DNA from 3 places in the Streptomyces sp. NBC_00028 genome. Region 2 is predicted to be linked to each of the others. Evidence: riboswitches for the same ligand, from Rfam matches in the RefSeq annotation. Region 2 holds a riboswitch; each other region holds the start of a gene.
The links. Region 2 has a riboswitch for cyclic di-AMP ahead of OG885_RS06920 (peptidoglycan DD-metalloendopeptidase family protein). Riboswitches for the same ligand answer to the same signal wherever they lie in the genome.
Positions count from the first base shown of each region.

Region 1: linked by a shared signal. The riboswitch ahead of OG885_RS18025 (NlpC/P60 family protein) and the one ahead of OG885_RS06920 (peptidoglycan DD-metalloendopeptidase family protein) in region 2 are both predicted to bind cyclic di-AMP.
Region 3: linked by a shared signal. The riboswitch ahead of OG885_RS38280 (C40 family peptidase) and the one ahead of OG885_RS06920 (peptidoglycan DD-metalloendopeptidase family protein) in region 2 are both predicted to bind cyclic di-AMP.

Region 1 covers NZ_CP108293.1:4,086,028-4,090,062, forward strand. Annotated here, with positions in the region: gene pcrA (DNA helicase PcrA) at 1-1,708, opposite strand, end outside; cyclic di-AMP (ydaO/yuaA leader) riboswitch at 1,949-2,120, shown strand; gene OG885_RS18025 (NlpC/P60 family protein) at 2,128-3,282, shown strand; gene OG885_RS18030 (hypothetical protein) at 3,289-3,882, opposite strand; gene OG885_RS18035 (tellurite resistance/C4-dicarboxylate transporter family protein) at 4,017-4,035, shown strand, end outside.
Region 2 covers NZ_CP108293.1:1,576,303-1,580,337, forward strand. Annotated here, with positions in the region: gene OG885_RS06915 (Tat pathway signal sequence domain protein) at 1-1,212, opposite strand, end outside; gene OG885_RS06920 (peptidoglycan DD-metalloendopeptidase family protein) at 1,465-2,415, opposite strand; cyclic di-AMP (ydaO/yuaA leader) riboswitch at 2,420-2,599, opposite strand; gene OG885_RS06925 (alpha-galactosidase) at 2,896-4,035, opposite strand, start outside.
Region 3 covers NZ_CP108293.1:8,469,210-8,473,244, forward strand. Annotated here, with positions in the region: gene OG885_RS38265 (ATP-binding protein) at 118-576, shown strand; gene OG885_RS38270 (LysR family transcriptional regulator) at 573-1,493, opposite strand; gene OG885_RS38275 (LysE family translocator) at 1,582-2,205, shown strand; gene OG885_RS38280 (C40 family peptidase) at 2,281-2,754, opposite strand; cyclic di-AMP (ydaO/yuaA leader) riboswitch at 2,758-2,977, opposite strand; gene OG885_RS38285 (hypothetical protein) at 3,315-3,623, opposite strand; gene OG885_RS38290 (ATP-dependent Clp protease proteolytic subunit) at 3,631-4,035, opposite strand, start outside.

The DNA of each region.
Region 1 (4,035 bases), 2.5 Mb from region 2:
GCACCGCCTCCAGGACCGTCGCCGGTCCCGCGCCGGAGTCGACGATCGTACGGAGCTCCTCCATCAGCACGTTGAACCGCTTCACGGCGTTGGTCGACCGCGCGGCCATGCCGTACGCCTCGTCGACGCGCTTGAGCGCCTGCGGGAAGCTGATCTTCTCCCGCTGCGAGAGGGCGTCGATCATCGCCTCGGCGCGCTCGCCGATACCGCGCTTGGGGACGTTGAGGATCCGGCGCAGCGGCACCGAGTCCTCGGGGTTGGCGAGGACCCGGAGGTAGGCCAGGACGTCCCGGACCTCCTTGCGCTCGTAGAAGCGGACGCCGCCGACGACCTTGTAGGGCAGGCCGACGCGGATGAAGATCTCCTCGAAGACTCGGGACTGGGCGTTGGTGCGGTAGAAGACGGCGACATCGCCGGCCTTCGCGTCGCCCGCGTCCGTCAGTCGGTCTATCTCCTCGGCGACGAACTGGGCCTCGTCGTGCTCGGTGTCCGCGACGTAGCCGGTGATGCGCGCGCCGGCGCCCGCGTTGGTCCACAGGTTCTTGGGGCGGCGGGACTCGTTGCGCTCGATGACCGCGTTCGCCGCACTCAAAATGGTCTGCGTGGAGCGGTAGTTCTGCTCCAGCAGGATCGTCGTCGCGTTCGGGTAGTCCTCCTCGAACTGGAGGATGTTGCGGATCGTCGCGCCCCGGAAGGCGTAGATCGACTGGTCCGCGTCACCGACGACGCAGAGCTCGGCGGGCGGGACGTCGAACTCGTTGGGGGGTACGTCGACCGGGTGCTCGCTGGTCCCCACCAGCTCGCGTACCAGCGCGTACTGGGCGTGGTTGGTGTCCTGGTACTCGTCGACCAGGACGTGCCGGAAGCGGCGGCGGTAGTGCTCGGAGACGTCAGGGAAGGCGCGCAGCAGGTTGACCGTCGTCATGATCAGGTCGTCGAAGTCGAGGGCGTTGGCCTCGCGCAGCCGCGACTGGTACATGGCGTAGGCCTGGGCGAGGGTCTTCTCGAAGCCGTCGGTGGCCTGGGCGGCGAAGTCCTCCTCGTCGATCAGCTCGTTCTTGAGGTTGCTGATCTTGGCGCTGAAGGACTTCGGCGGGAAGCGCTTGGGGTCGAGGTCCAGGTCACGGCAGACCAGGGCCATCAGGCGCTTGGAGTCGGCGGCGTCGTAGATCGAGAAGGAGGAGGTGAAGCCGAGCTTCTTCGACTCCCTCCGCAGGATCCGCACGCACGCGCTGTGGAAGGTCATCACCCACATCGCGTTGGCGCGCGGGCCGACGAGCTGCTCGACGCGCTCCTTCATCTCGCCCGCGGCCTTGTTGGTGAAGGTGATCGCGAGGATCTGGCCCGGGTGCACGCTCCGCTCGGCCAGCAGATAGGCGATGCGGTGCGTGAGCACGCGCGTCTTGCCGGAGCCGGCGCCGGCCACGATGAGCAGCGGGGTGTCGGAGTGGACGACGGCCGCCCGCTGGTTCTCGTTGAGCCCCTCGATCAGCGCCGCCGCGTCCAGCGCGGGGCGCGGGGCGCCGTCGCGGTAGTAGGCGTCCCGGTCCGGGGGCACGTCGAACTTCCCGCCGAACAGATCGTCCGGAACGGGTTCGGATCCCGGCCCGTGATCTTGCTCGTCCTCGGGCGGCGGCGGGGGTTCCTCCTCGTGCCCCTGGGGGGCCTGGAGGTTCGCCAGGAAGCTGTCGTCAAAGAGGCCTGTCATCGCTCTCCGAGTCTAGGGCTCCCCACTGACACCCCGCCGCCGCCCCGAGAAGTCGGGCCCTCTCACCCTCCAGGACGACCCCGTCACGTTCCGTGAGAAATCGAGTGATCATCTCCCCCGACCACCCAAGGTCACGAAAATGTATCGGGCCTATCGGACATCAACCTTCACAGGGACCACACCAGTTGGCTACCGTGCCGGACAGGCCGTACGACCCCCACCGGCGAACGTCGCCGGGCCGCGCGGCCTCCGCCGAGTCCGGTGCGCCGCCATGGCAGCCGGAGCCGGGGACCCACACCGACCTTGGGGTGAATCGGCCCGACTCCCTCCCGGGAGCGGCCGTAGGGCACACCTTCCGAACCACCCGCCCGAACCCGACAGCTAACTCGGTAGGCGGAACGTGGAAGGAGTCGCCTCCCTTGGCGTCGCACGCAAAGCCGCGTCCTGCGGGAACGCGCGTAGCAGGCATACGCACCCCCGCGCTCGCAACGGCCGCCCTCACCTCCGTGGCCCTGCTCTCCCAGACGGCCACCGCCGCACCCTCGACCGACGACAAGCCGAGCCTGGAGGAAGTCGAGAAGAAGGTCGACGACCTCTACCGGCAGGCGGAGTCGGCGACCGAGAAGTACAACTCGGCGAAGGAGAAGACCGCAACGCAGCGCGAGCAGGTCGACACCCTCCTCGACGACGTCGCCAAGCGCACCCAGAAGCTCAACGAGGCCCGCGAGGAGCTCGGCTCCTTTGCCGCGGCCCAGTACCGCACCGGCGCCTCCGCGCCCGACACCGCGACCTTCCTGCTCGCGGACACCCCGCAGGACTACTTCGACCAGACGCAGCTGATGGGCCGCATGACGGACCGCCAGAAGGTCGCGGTCGACGACTACGTCAGCGCGCAGTCGGCGACGATGAAGAAGCGCCAGGAGGCCACCAAGAGCCTCGAGACGCTCACCGAGTCGCAGAGCGACCTGAAGACCGCCAAGGCGACCGTCCAGCGCAAGCTCTCCGACGCGCGCGAGCTGCTGTCGCAGCTGACCGCCGAGGAGAAGGCGCGGCTCGCGGCGATCGAGAGGAAGAAGCAGGAGGAGGCCGCCCGCAAGGCCGCGGAGCTGGCCGAGCAGCAGAAGGCCGCCGAGCAGAAGGCGGCGCAGGAAGCGGCGGCGACCCAGGAGACGGGGAGCGGCTCGTCCTCGGAGACCTCCACGGACTCCTCCTACGCCACCAAGGCCGACAAGGCGCTCGCCTTCGCCCGCTCCCAGATCGGCAAGCCGTACGTCTGGGGCGCCACCGGCCCCGACTCCTACGACTGCTCCGGCCTCACCCAGGCCGCCTGGAACGCCGCCGGCATCTCCCTCCCCCGCACCACCTACGACCAGGTGAACTTCGGCACCACGGTCTCCCTCGCCAACGCCCGGCCCGGCGACCTGGTCTTCTTCTACGACGATGTCAGCCACGTCGGCATCTACATCGGCAACGGCATGATGATCCACGCGCCGAAGCCGGGGGCGTACGTCCGCGAGGAGTCGATCTACTACGACGGCGAGTCGGCGATCCACAGCGTGGTCCGCCCGGCCTGACGCAGGTCAGTGACCCCCACGGTTCTCTACGCAGGGCCCCGCCCCGGGCTGGGGCTCGGCGTAGACACCGTGCACCTCGGTGGTCAGCTCGTCCGCGGTCACCCGCCCGGACACGCACGCGAGGCCGGTGTAGACGGCGTAGAACCCGTTCCCGACGAAGACCCCGTGCTCCGGTCCGCAGCCGAGGCGCCGGAGCGCCGCCTCGACCCGCTCGTCCCCGTAGACCCCGTACGCCCCCGCCCCGCCTGCCGCCCGGACCTTCTCCAGCTCCTTGCGGATGAGCCCGGCCGAGGCCAGTCCACTGGCCTCGCGTTCGGCGCTGAGGGACGCCTGCATGCGGTAGGCGTGGTTGTCGGCGTAGTTGGGGGGCTGGTCTCCGGCTCCCTCGCCCCGCGAGGCGGTCGCGCTCGGCACGGGCGAGGAGGGCGCGGGCGGGGGCGTCTCGGCGGCCTGGGCGCACTTGGGCGGGGGCGGGTAGGAGGGCGTGGGTGTCGGCGCGGAGGCGGACCGTTCCCCGGCTCGTTCGCTGCCACAGGCGGTCAGGGCGAGCACCGCGAGGGAGGCGAGGACGGCCAGGACGACTGATCGTCGGTAGGACATGTGCCGCAGTCTCCCCACCCCCCTCCCCTCCTGTCATGAGCGCAACTACTCAGTTGCCCTCACCCCGCGCGTTTTTCTCCCCCACGCGCGCGTGCCCCGCTCTCAACCCCCACCCCGCTCCATAGCATCACCCCATGCCCGATACACCCCATA
Region 2 (4,035 bases):
GGCTCCGCGTACGTCCAGCTGGGCCGGGTGGCGCTGCCAGAAGTCCCGTAGCCCGAAGGAGAGTCCGCCGCTCGCGCCGCCGACGTAGCCGAAGCCTCCGGCGCGGCGGCCGGCCGCGGCGTGGATCCAGCCGTAGCCGGCCTTGGTGCGCTTGCGGACGGTGTAGCCGTCGGCGTTGGGCTGGGTGAGGGTGTAGTCGCCCCAGGTCGGGATGTAGGCGAGGCGGCCGGCGACCCGGGTGTCCCAGGTCGAGGTGTCGGGCAGCCGCTCACCGGCGATCTGGGCCGCGCGGACGGCTGCCCCGGGGTCGCGCCGCAGTCCGGTGATGCCCTGGACGGCCTCGCTGAACAGGCCGCCGTCGGAATCGGCGAACCGCACATGGCGGTCGTAGGGCTGATCGCTCAGCGGCACGGTGAAGCGCACGCCGAGGCCGCGCAGGAAGTCGCCCTCGTCGGAACCGGGCGTCTGCTCGCCGTCCCAGACGAAGGTGTGGACGAGCCGGAAGGACTCGGCTCCCGCGAAGAAGGCGAATCGCAGGACGAACGGCAGCCAGTTCCGGCCGCCGTGCCGGTGCCGGCCCTCGACCCGGACGACGGCCCGGACCGGACCGTCCTGCTCCACCTCGACCTTCTCGACCCGGCCCAGGAAGCGGGAGACGTCCGCCCCGTCCCGTACGGACTCCTGCCGCAGGGCGACCAGTCTCCCGTCCCGGGCGATCTCGGCGGAGCCCCGCCGCACGCTCCGTACGACGGTGTCGGACCCCTTCGCGCCGAACACGGCCGTGATCACACCGGTGGACACCTCGACGCGGCCCGCGGAGCGGGTGACCGTGACCTTCTGCTCCGGTGCGGCGGGGGTGCCCGCCGCGAGCTTGTAGGCGGAGGCCTTCGGCGCGCCGGGCGCGAGGGCGTGGGCCGTCCACTTCACCGAGCCGTCGGGCCAGTAGCCGGTGACCCAGCTCTGGACGGGGACATCGGCACCGGCGGCGGTCGTCAGCCGGAACGGCTGCTCCGGCCGGTACGCCCCGCGCGCCCACGGCACGCCCCAGGTGGTACCGGCGTGGACGTCGGGGGCCGAGCCCTCCAGCCAGCACAGTTCGGTGTCGTCGGCGTCCGCCGCGGCGGCGGTGCGGGACAGGGCCCAGGAGAACTGGGCCGCGGCGGCCGCGGCTGCGGCGCCCTTGATGACGGTGCGTCGGTCGACGCCGGGCACGGGGACCTCCGGGTGCGGGTGTGTATGCGGACGCGAAGGCGCGTAGAAAGCGCTTGCATCCCTCGGAGATCACTGTGGTCCCACCCTCCCCTCCCTGTCGACGGTTTGGACAGCCGCGCCACAAGACCGCAATGAAGCGATCATGAAACGGCAAGACCCAACACCGAAGGCCGGACCCGGGGATCGGGGTCCGGCCTTCGGTGGCATCGGGGGAGGGAGCGTCAGTCGACGCGGCACCCTCGCAAAAGAGCGTCAGCCGACGGCGACACCCTTCGAGCGGAGGTACGCGACCGGGTCCACGTCCGAGCCGTAGTCCGGCGTGGTGCGGATCTCGAAGTGGAGGTGCGGTCCGGTGACGTTGCCGGTGGCGCCGGAGAGGCCGATCTGCTGGCCCTCGGTGACGGTCTGTCCGGACGAGACCGAGAGCGCGGACAGGTGGGCGTACTGCGCGTAGTAGCCGTCGGCCAGCTTGATGACGACCTGGTTGCCGTACGCGCCGCCCCAGCCGGCGGAGACGACGGTGCCCGCGGCCACGGCCTTCAGCGAGGTGCCGGTCGGGACGACGAAGTCGGTGCCCGTGTGGTAGCCGCTGGACCACATGCTGCCCGCCGTGTGGTAGGCGGTGCCGACGGTGGCGCCGGCCACGGGAAGCGTGTAGCCGCCGGCGGTGCTGGTCGACTCACTGCTCTGGGTGGCGGTCGTCGTGTCCGAGGAGGACGAGGACTTCTCGGTGCTCGTGGACTTCTCGGTGCTCGCCGACTTCTCCGCGCTCGCCGACTTGTCCGCGCTCGCCGCCGCCTTCTTGCCGAGCGTGAGCTTCAGGCCCGGGTGGATGAGCGAGGGGTCGGATCCGACGGCCTCGCGGTTGTCCGAGTACAGCTTCTTCCAGCCGCCGGTGACGTTCTGCTCGTCGGCGATCTTCGAGAGGTAGTCGCCCGCCCGCACCGAATAGGTGCGCACGGTCGCGGTGTTCGCGGCGCCCTTCTTCTGCGCGGCCTTCTCGGTGGCCGCCTTCTCGGCGACCGGAAGGGACTGGGCGGCCTTTTCCGAAACCGACTGCGAGACGGACTGCGGGGTGGCCGCGTGGGCGCCGGCGGCGCCCATCAAAGGCAGGGCGAGTGCGGCGCCACCGGTACCGGCGACGGCGATCGAGCGGGTGAGGCGCTGGGCCTTCGGGCGACGGTGCTTACCCTTGGCGGGCATGGCGAATTCCTCTCCGGCGCCTACGAGGTGAGCTGTCGGGTGCGGACTGGAGATGCCCGGGCGCACCGAGGTGCGCCTTAACCCCAAGCCTGTTCCGGAAGACCGGTCCAGGCAGTTGTACCTGTGGGTCCCCCGCTCCTGCCGTTCACGGGTGAGTTGTGCGGATTCCGGGCGGCGGCAGGATTGGGCGTCCGTCCGGATTGGTGGCGAACGTAAGCGAGGAAGACGCAAAGGGACAAGTAAGGGGTTCCAGGACGATTGCATTCCTCTTGATCCGCTGTGAATTTCCCGGTCACCCTCCGTGCATCAGCACCGCTTCCGGGAAGGGAAATCCCCAGCATTCGAAGGCGCATTACGTGAACATGACGGGCGACACAGGGTCACCGATATGACGCTCCTCACGTGCCGTTCGCACAGCTTCCCTTATTCCAGAGCGAGTTGGAATGAAGGCCGCTCAAGCCACCAATTCGGACAGAAAGCTCAGATGCGACGCAGTCGGAGAACTGCCGCATCCAGATCGCCCCGCAATCCCACTCGCAGCCCGTGATGCTGCAATACAGCCCCTCTGAGAATTTCGCCCGTTTCGAGGCATTCATACGACGCCGTCGGGTCGAGGCCCCGCAGACGCAGCACCGGGACGGGTTCGCCGTAGTGCTGCGCCTGGAGCCAGGCGAGGACGACGGTCTCGTCCCCGAGGACGTACTGCACGGCGCTCAGTCCGCCCTGTGGAGCCCGCAGCCGGTACTGGTCGCCGCGCTGCACGAGCGGCCGGATGCCCTTGTAGAGCTCCACCCACTCTCGGGCCTCGGCGAGCTCCTCCTCCGTCCACTGCGTGAGGTCGCCGCCGACACCGAGCACACCGGCCATGGCGCTGACGAAGCGGAAGCGCAGCGAGCTGACCCGGCCGTTGAGCATGGCGTTCGGGCTGTCGGTGACCCAGGCCGCCATCGCGCGCGCGGGGTGGAGCTGGCTGAAGCCGTGCTGGATCGCGAGCCGGTCGAGGGGGTCGGTGTTGTCGGAGGTCCACACCTGGTCCGTGCGGCTCATCACACCGAGGTCGATCCGGCCGCCGCCGCCCGAGCAGGACTCGAAGGCGACGCCGGGGTGCGCGGCCCGCAGCCGGTCCAACAGGGCGTAGAAGGCGTGCACATGGTCGACCCAGAGCCGCTGCGGGTAGGACTCACCGGGCCAGCCCGCGTCCGTGAAGCAGCGGTTGAAGTCCCACTTCACATAGTCGATCGGGGCGCTGGACAGCAGGGCGTCGAGCTGTCCCCAGAGGTACTCCTGGACGTCCTCGCGCGCGAGGTTGAGGACGAGCTGGTTGCGCAGTTCCGTCCGCTTTCGTCCCGGCTGGAACTGCGCCCAGTCCGGGTGTGCCCGGTACAGGTCGCTGTCCGGGTTGACCATCTCGGGCTCGACCCAGATGCCGAACTGCATCCCGAGGGCGTGCACGGAGTCGGCGAGGGGCTTCAGGCCGCCCGGGAAGCGGTCGCGGTTGACCGTCCAGTCGCCGAGTCCTGCGCGGTCGCTGGTGCGGGCGCCGAACCAGCCGTCGTCGACCACGAAGAGCTCGACGCCGATGGCCGCGGCCCGCCGCGCGAGGGCTTCCTGCTGCTCCTC
Region 3 (4,035 bases), 6.9 Mb from region 2:
CGGCACCGTGACCGGCCTGGTAATGGCAGTCTGGCGAAGAAGCACCAGTCCGGGACCGTACTCGAACCATCCGCTCCGTGTCGGACTGCGGTCCCGTGGGAAAGGGACGACGTCGCCATGGCAGACCATCTGGAAGCATCCGTCACTCTGCCGAGCGATCCCGCCTCGGTCTCCGCGGCCCGCGCCTATGTCCTGAGCACCCTGGCGGAATGGGGTCTGCCGGCGGACACGGAAGCGGCGGAGACGATCCGGCTGATCGTCTCCGAACTCGCCACCAACGCCGTACAGCACACTTTCGGGCAGTCACCCACCTTCACGGTGGACCTCCACCTCGACCGTGACGAACATCTGCGCATCGGGGTCACCGACAGCCACCCCCGCTTCCCGAAGCGGCTGCCGGCCGCCGTCCAACAGGACAACGGCCGCGGCATGGTGATCATCCGTTGGCTCACCGCGGAGTACGGCGGCAAGCTCAGAGTCCGCCCGACCCGCGAGGGCGGCAAGACCGTCTCCATCGAACTCCCGTGGACGGTACCGGCCGAGCCGGTATCGGCGGCGGGACAGCAGGAACCCTAGACACCACCTTGTCTCGCGCGGCCGAAGGCACCGCGCAGCAGTGCCCGGAACGCGTCCGCCGCGGGGGCCGGCCCGTCGGCCCGGTGGGCGACCGAGATCGTACGGCGCAGTTCTCCCGTCCCCAGCGGCCGCGTCCCCACCGGAGTGACCGCCGTCCGCGCCACCATCTCCGGGACCACCGCGATCCCGAGCCCCGCACTGACCAGCGCGCACACCAGCGCGTACACCGGCGTCGCCACCAGGACGGACGGCGTGGCCCCGGCCCGGGCGAGGAGCGCCTCCACGCCGCGCCGGGCGGGATGGTCAGGGGCCATGCTGATCAGCGGCTGCCCGGCGAGTGCGGCGAGAGGAAGCCGCGAGCTGTCGCTCGTGAGGACATGCCCCGGGGCGGTCACCAGCACCAGTTCCTCCACCAGGACCGGCTCCGCCCTGACGGACGCGGGGAGCTGCACCGGGTCCGCGGGTGCGTAGGAATGCGTCAGCGCCAGGTCCACGTCACCGGCGGCCACCGCCTCCACCCCGGCCGGCGGTTCGAGGTGGGCGACCGTCAGCTCCACGTCCGGATGCGCCCGGCGGAACGCGCTCAGCACGGACGGCAGCAGATGGATACCCGCGGTCTGGAAGGTGCCGAGCCGCAGCGTGCCGCCGGACAGCCCGGTCAGCCGGGCCAGTTCATGCCGGGCCTGCTCCAGTTCGTCCAGCACCCGGCGCGCCCGCGCCGCGAGCAGCTCACCGGCGCCCGTGAGCCGTGCGCCGCGATGATGCCGTACGAGAAGCGCCGTGCCGGCCTCCCGCTCCAGCTTGGCCAGTTGCTGGGAGAGCGCGGGGGTGGTGTACCCGAGGCGCTCGGCCGCCCGGGTGATCGAGCCGGCCTCGGCGACCGCGACCAGGGCGGCGAGGCGGTTCGGGTCGTACATACAGGCCCCCAGGCTAAAGGGATGCTTAAGGCAGACCCAGAATATTCGACATACCTGCTGAAGGCTCCGGCACGGCACGCTGGACGGCATGGACGGACAGCTCATCGCCTTCACCGGGGTCGCCGCCGGCATGGTCGCCATGCCCGGCGCCGACTTCACCGTCGTCGTACGCAATGCCCTCGTCTCCCGCCGGGCCGGTGTCGCGAGTGCTCTCGGCGTCGCGGGCGGGCTGCTGCTGCACACGGCGCTCGCGGTGGCCGGGGTCGCCGCGGTCCTGGCGGCCGTACCGGCGCTGTTCCGTGCGCTCCAACTGCTGGGCGGCGCCTATGTGCTCTACCTGGGCGTACGGACGCTGCGCTCACTGAGCCGTCCGTACAGTGCGGTCGAGGAGTCCGGGGGCGGCGGCGTGCGGCCGGTGCGGCAGGGGTTCGTCACCAATGCCCTGAACCCGAAGGCGCCCATCACCTTCCTGAGCCTGTTGCCGCAGTTCGTGCCGGCCGGCGAGCCCGCGCTGCCCCGGACGCTGCTGCTGGCGCTGATCGTGGTCGTGCTCGCCCTGGTGTGGTTCCCAGCGGTGGCGCTGCTGGTGGACCGGCTGGGCCGGTGGTTGCGGCGCCCGCGAGCCGCACGGCTTGTCGCGGGGGGTACCGGGGCCGCGCTGAGCGTGCTGGGCGTCGTGCTGCTGCTGGAACCGCTGGTGGCCCTCGGCTGAGAGCCCCGCGGGGGTGATGGCCGGTCAGGTGGCCGTCACCCCCACGGGAGAGTCACCGGTCCGCTCGGCGGGGGGCTACTTGACCCGGCCGTACCAGACGCTGCTCGACCAGATCTTCTCGAGCTTCACGACCTCCCCGCTCTTCGGGGAGTGCCAGATCTTTCCCTTCCCGGCGTAGATGCCGACGTGGTACACGTTCGACCCCGAGTGGAAGAACACGAGGTCTCCGGCCTTGCGGCTGCCGGAAGAGATGTGGCGGGTCTTGTTGTACTGCTGGGCCGCCGTGCGCGGCAGGCTCTTGCCCGCCTTCTTGTACGAGTACAGCGTGAGCCCTGAGCAGTCGAACCTGTGCGGTCCCGTGGCGCCCCACTTGTAGGGCGAGCCCTTCTTTGAGGCAGCCACCTGAAGTGCCTTCGTCGCCGGTGTCGCGGCCTCCGCGTCGGAGGCGATGCCCGGGACCACGATGGAGCCGCCCACTGCGGCGATGGTGAGGGCCGAGGCCGTACCGGCTCGGGCCATCAGCGACGGGACACGATTGAGCGCAGACATGCGCAACCCTTCGTCAGCCGCCTGTGAAGGATGACCTGTCGGATTCGGGCTGGCGAAGTTGCCCGGCCGCTTGTCGCGGCTTCACCCCAAGGGCTGCTCGGACCGGCCTCTCCGAAGAGAGCGACCTTCCCGGCGACCCGTCTTGCCTGGGTCCTCCACTCCTGCCGATCCACTCCTGTCGACCGGTCATCCGGGCGGCGGCAGGACTCGGCGTCCGCCCGGACCGCCCCGCCGCTGCGGCGGGGGCTTGTCGTCAGACAGGGATCTTCACGCACCCAATGCCGAAAAACCCAATGGAATCGGGGATTTGTGTTGTTACTCACCACTCACCCGTTCGGGTGGACACTCCTCTGTTCGAGCGACCGTCGAGGGGTCCGAGGAGCCCCGGACCAGCGACGGAACACCTCATTCCGGCCCTGGGCTACGCGCGTTGCGCAAGCCTGACGGGCCCGCAAAACTACTGCTGGCTACGCCATATGGGGGTACGTCTTTTGGTCCGTTTGAAGGCCGGTCCGGACGCCTCGTGTCGCGGCACCCGGCCCGGACCGGGTGCCGGTGCGTCAACTGTCGGAGTGCGGCGGCACCATGACCCGCGCCGTGCGTCGCTCACCGTCCAGGACGCGCAGCGCCCGGGTCAGGGTCGCCGCGTGCAGCTCGGCCTCGCCCCGCTGGTGCATCGTCGCCAGCGCGTCGCGCAGCTCGGCCGCCTTGGCGACCAACGCCTGGGCGGCCCGCAGCCCGCGGTAGGTGTCACCGGGGTGCGCGGGGTTGATCCGGCCCAGCAGATCGACCACGTCCAGATAACGGTCGATCAACTCGCCCTCGGCGCGGGTCAGCGCGGGCAGTGGAGGCAGTTCGGGCGGCAGCATCGCCCGCTCACCGGGCGTCGGACGAGGGGCGCGACGCCCGGCGGCCGGGGACGATCCGGTCCACCAGGCCGTATTCCAGGGCCTCTTGGGCGGTGAGGATCTTGTCCCGCTCGATGTCCTCGGTGACTTGCTCCCGCGTCCGCCCGGTGTGGCGTACGAGCATCTCCTCCAGCCGGTCGCGGACGCGCCCCAACTCCTCGGCCTGGATGGCCAGATCGCTGGCCTGCCCCGCCACCGGCTCGGACAGGGAGGGCTGGTGGAGCACCATCCGCGCACCCGGCAGCGCGGACCGCTTGCCCGGGGTCCCTGCCGCCAGCAGCACGGCCGCGGACGACCCGGCCTGTCCCAGGCAGATCGTCTCCACGTCGCAGGAGACGTACCGCATCGTGTCGTAGATCGCCGACATGGCACT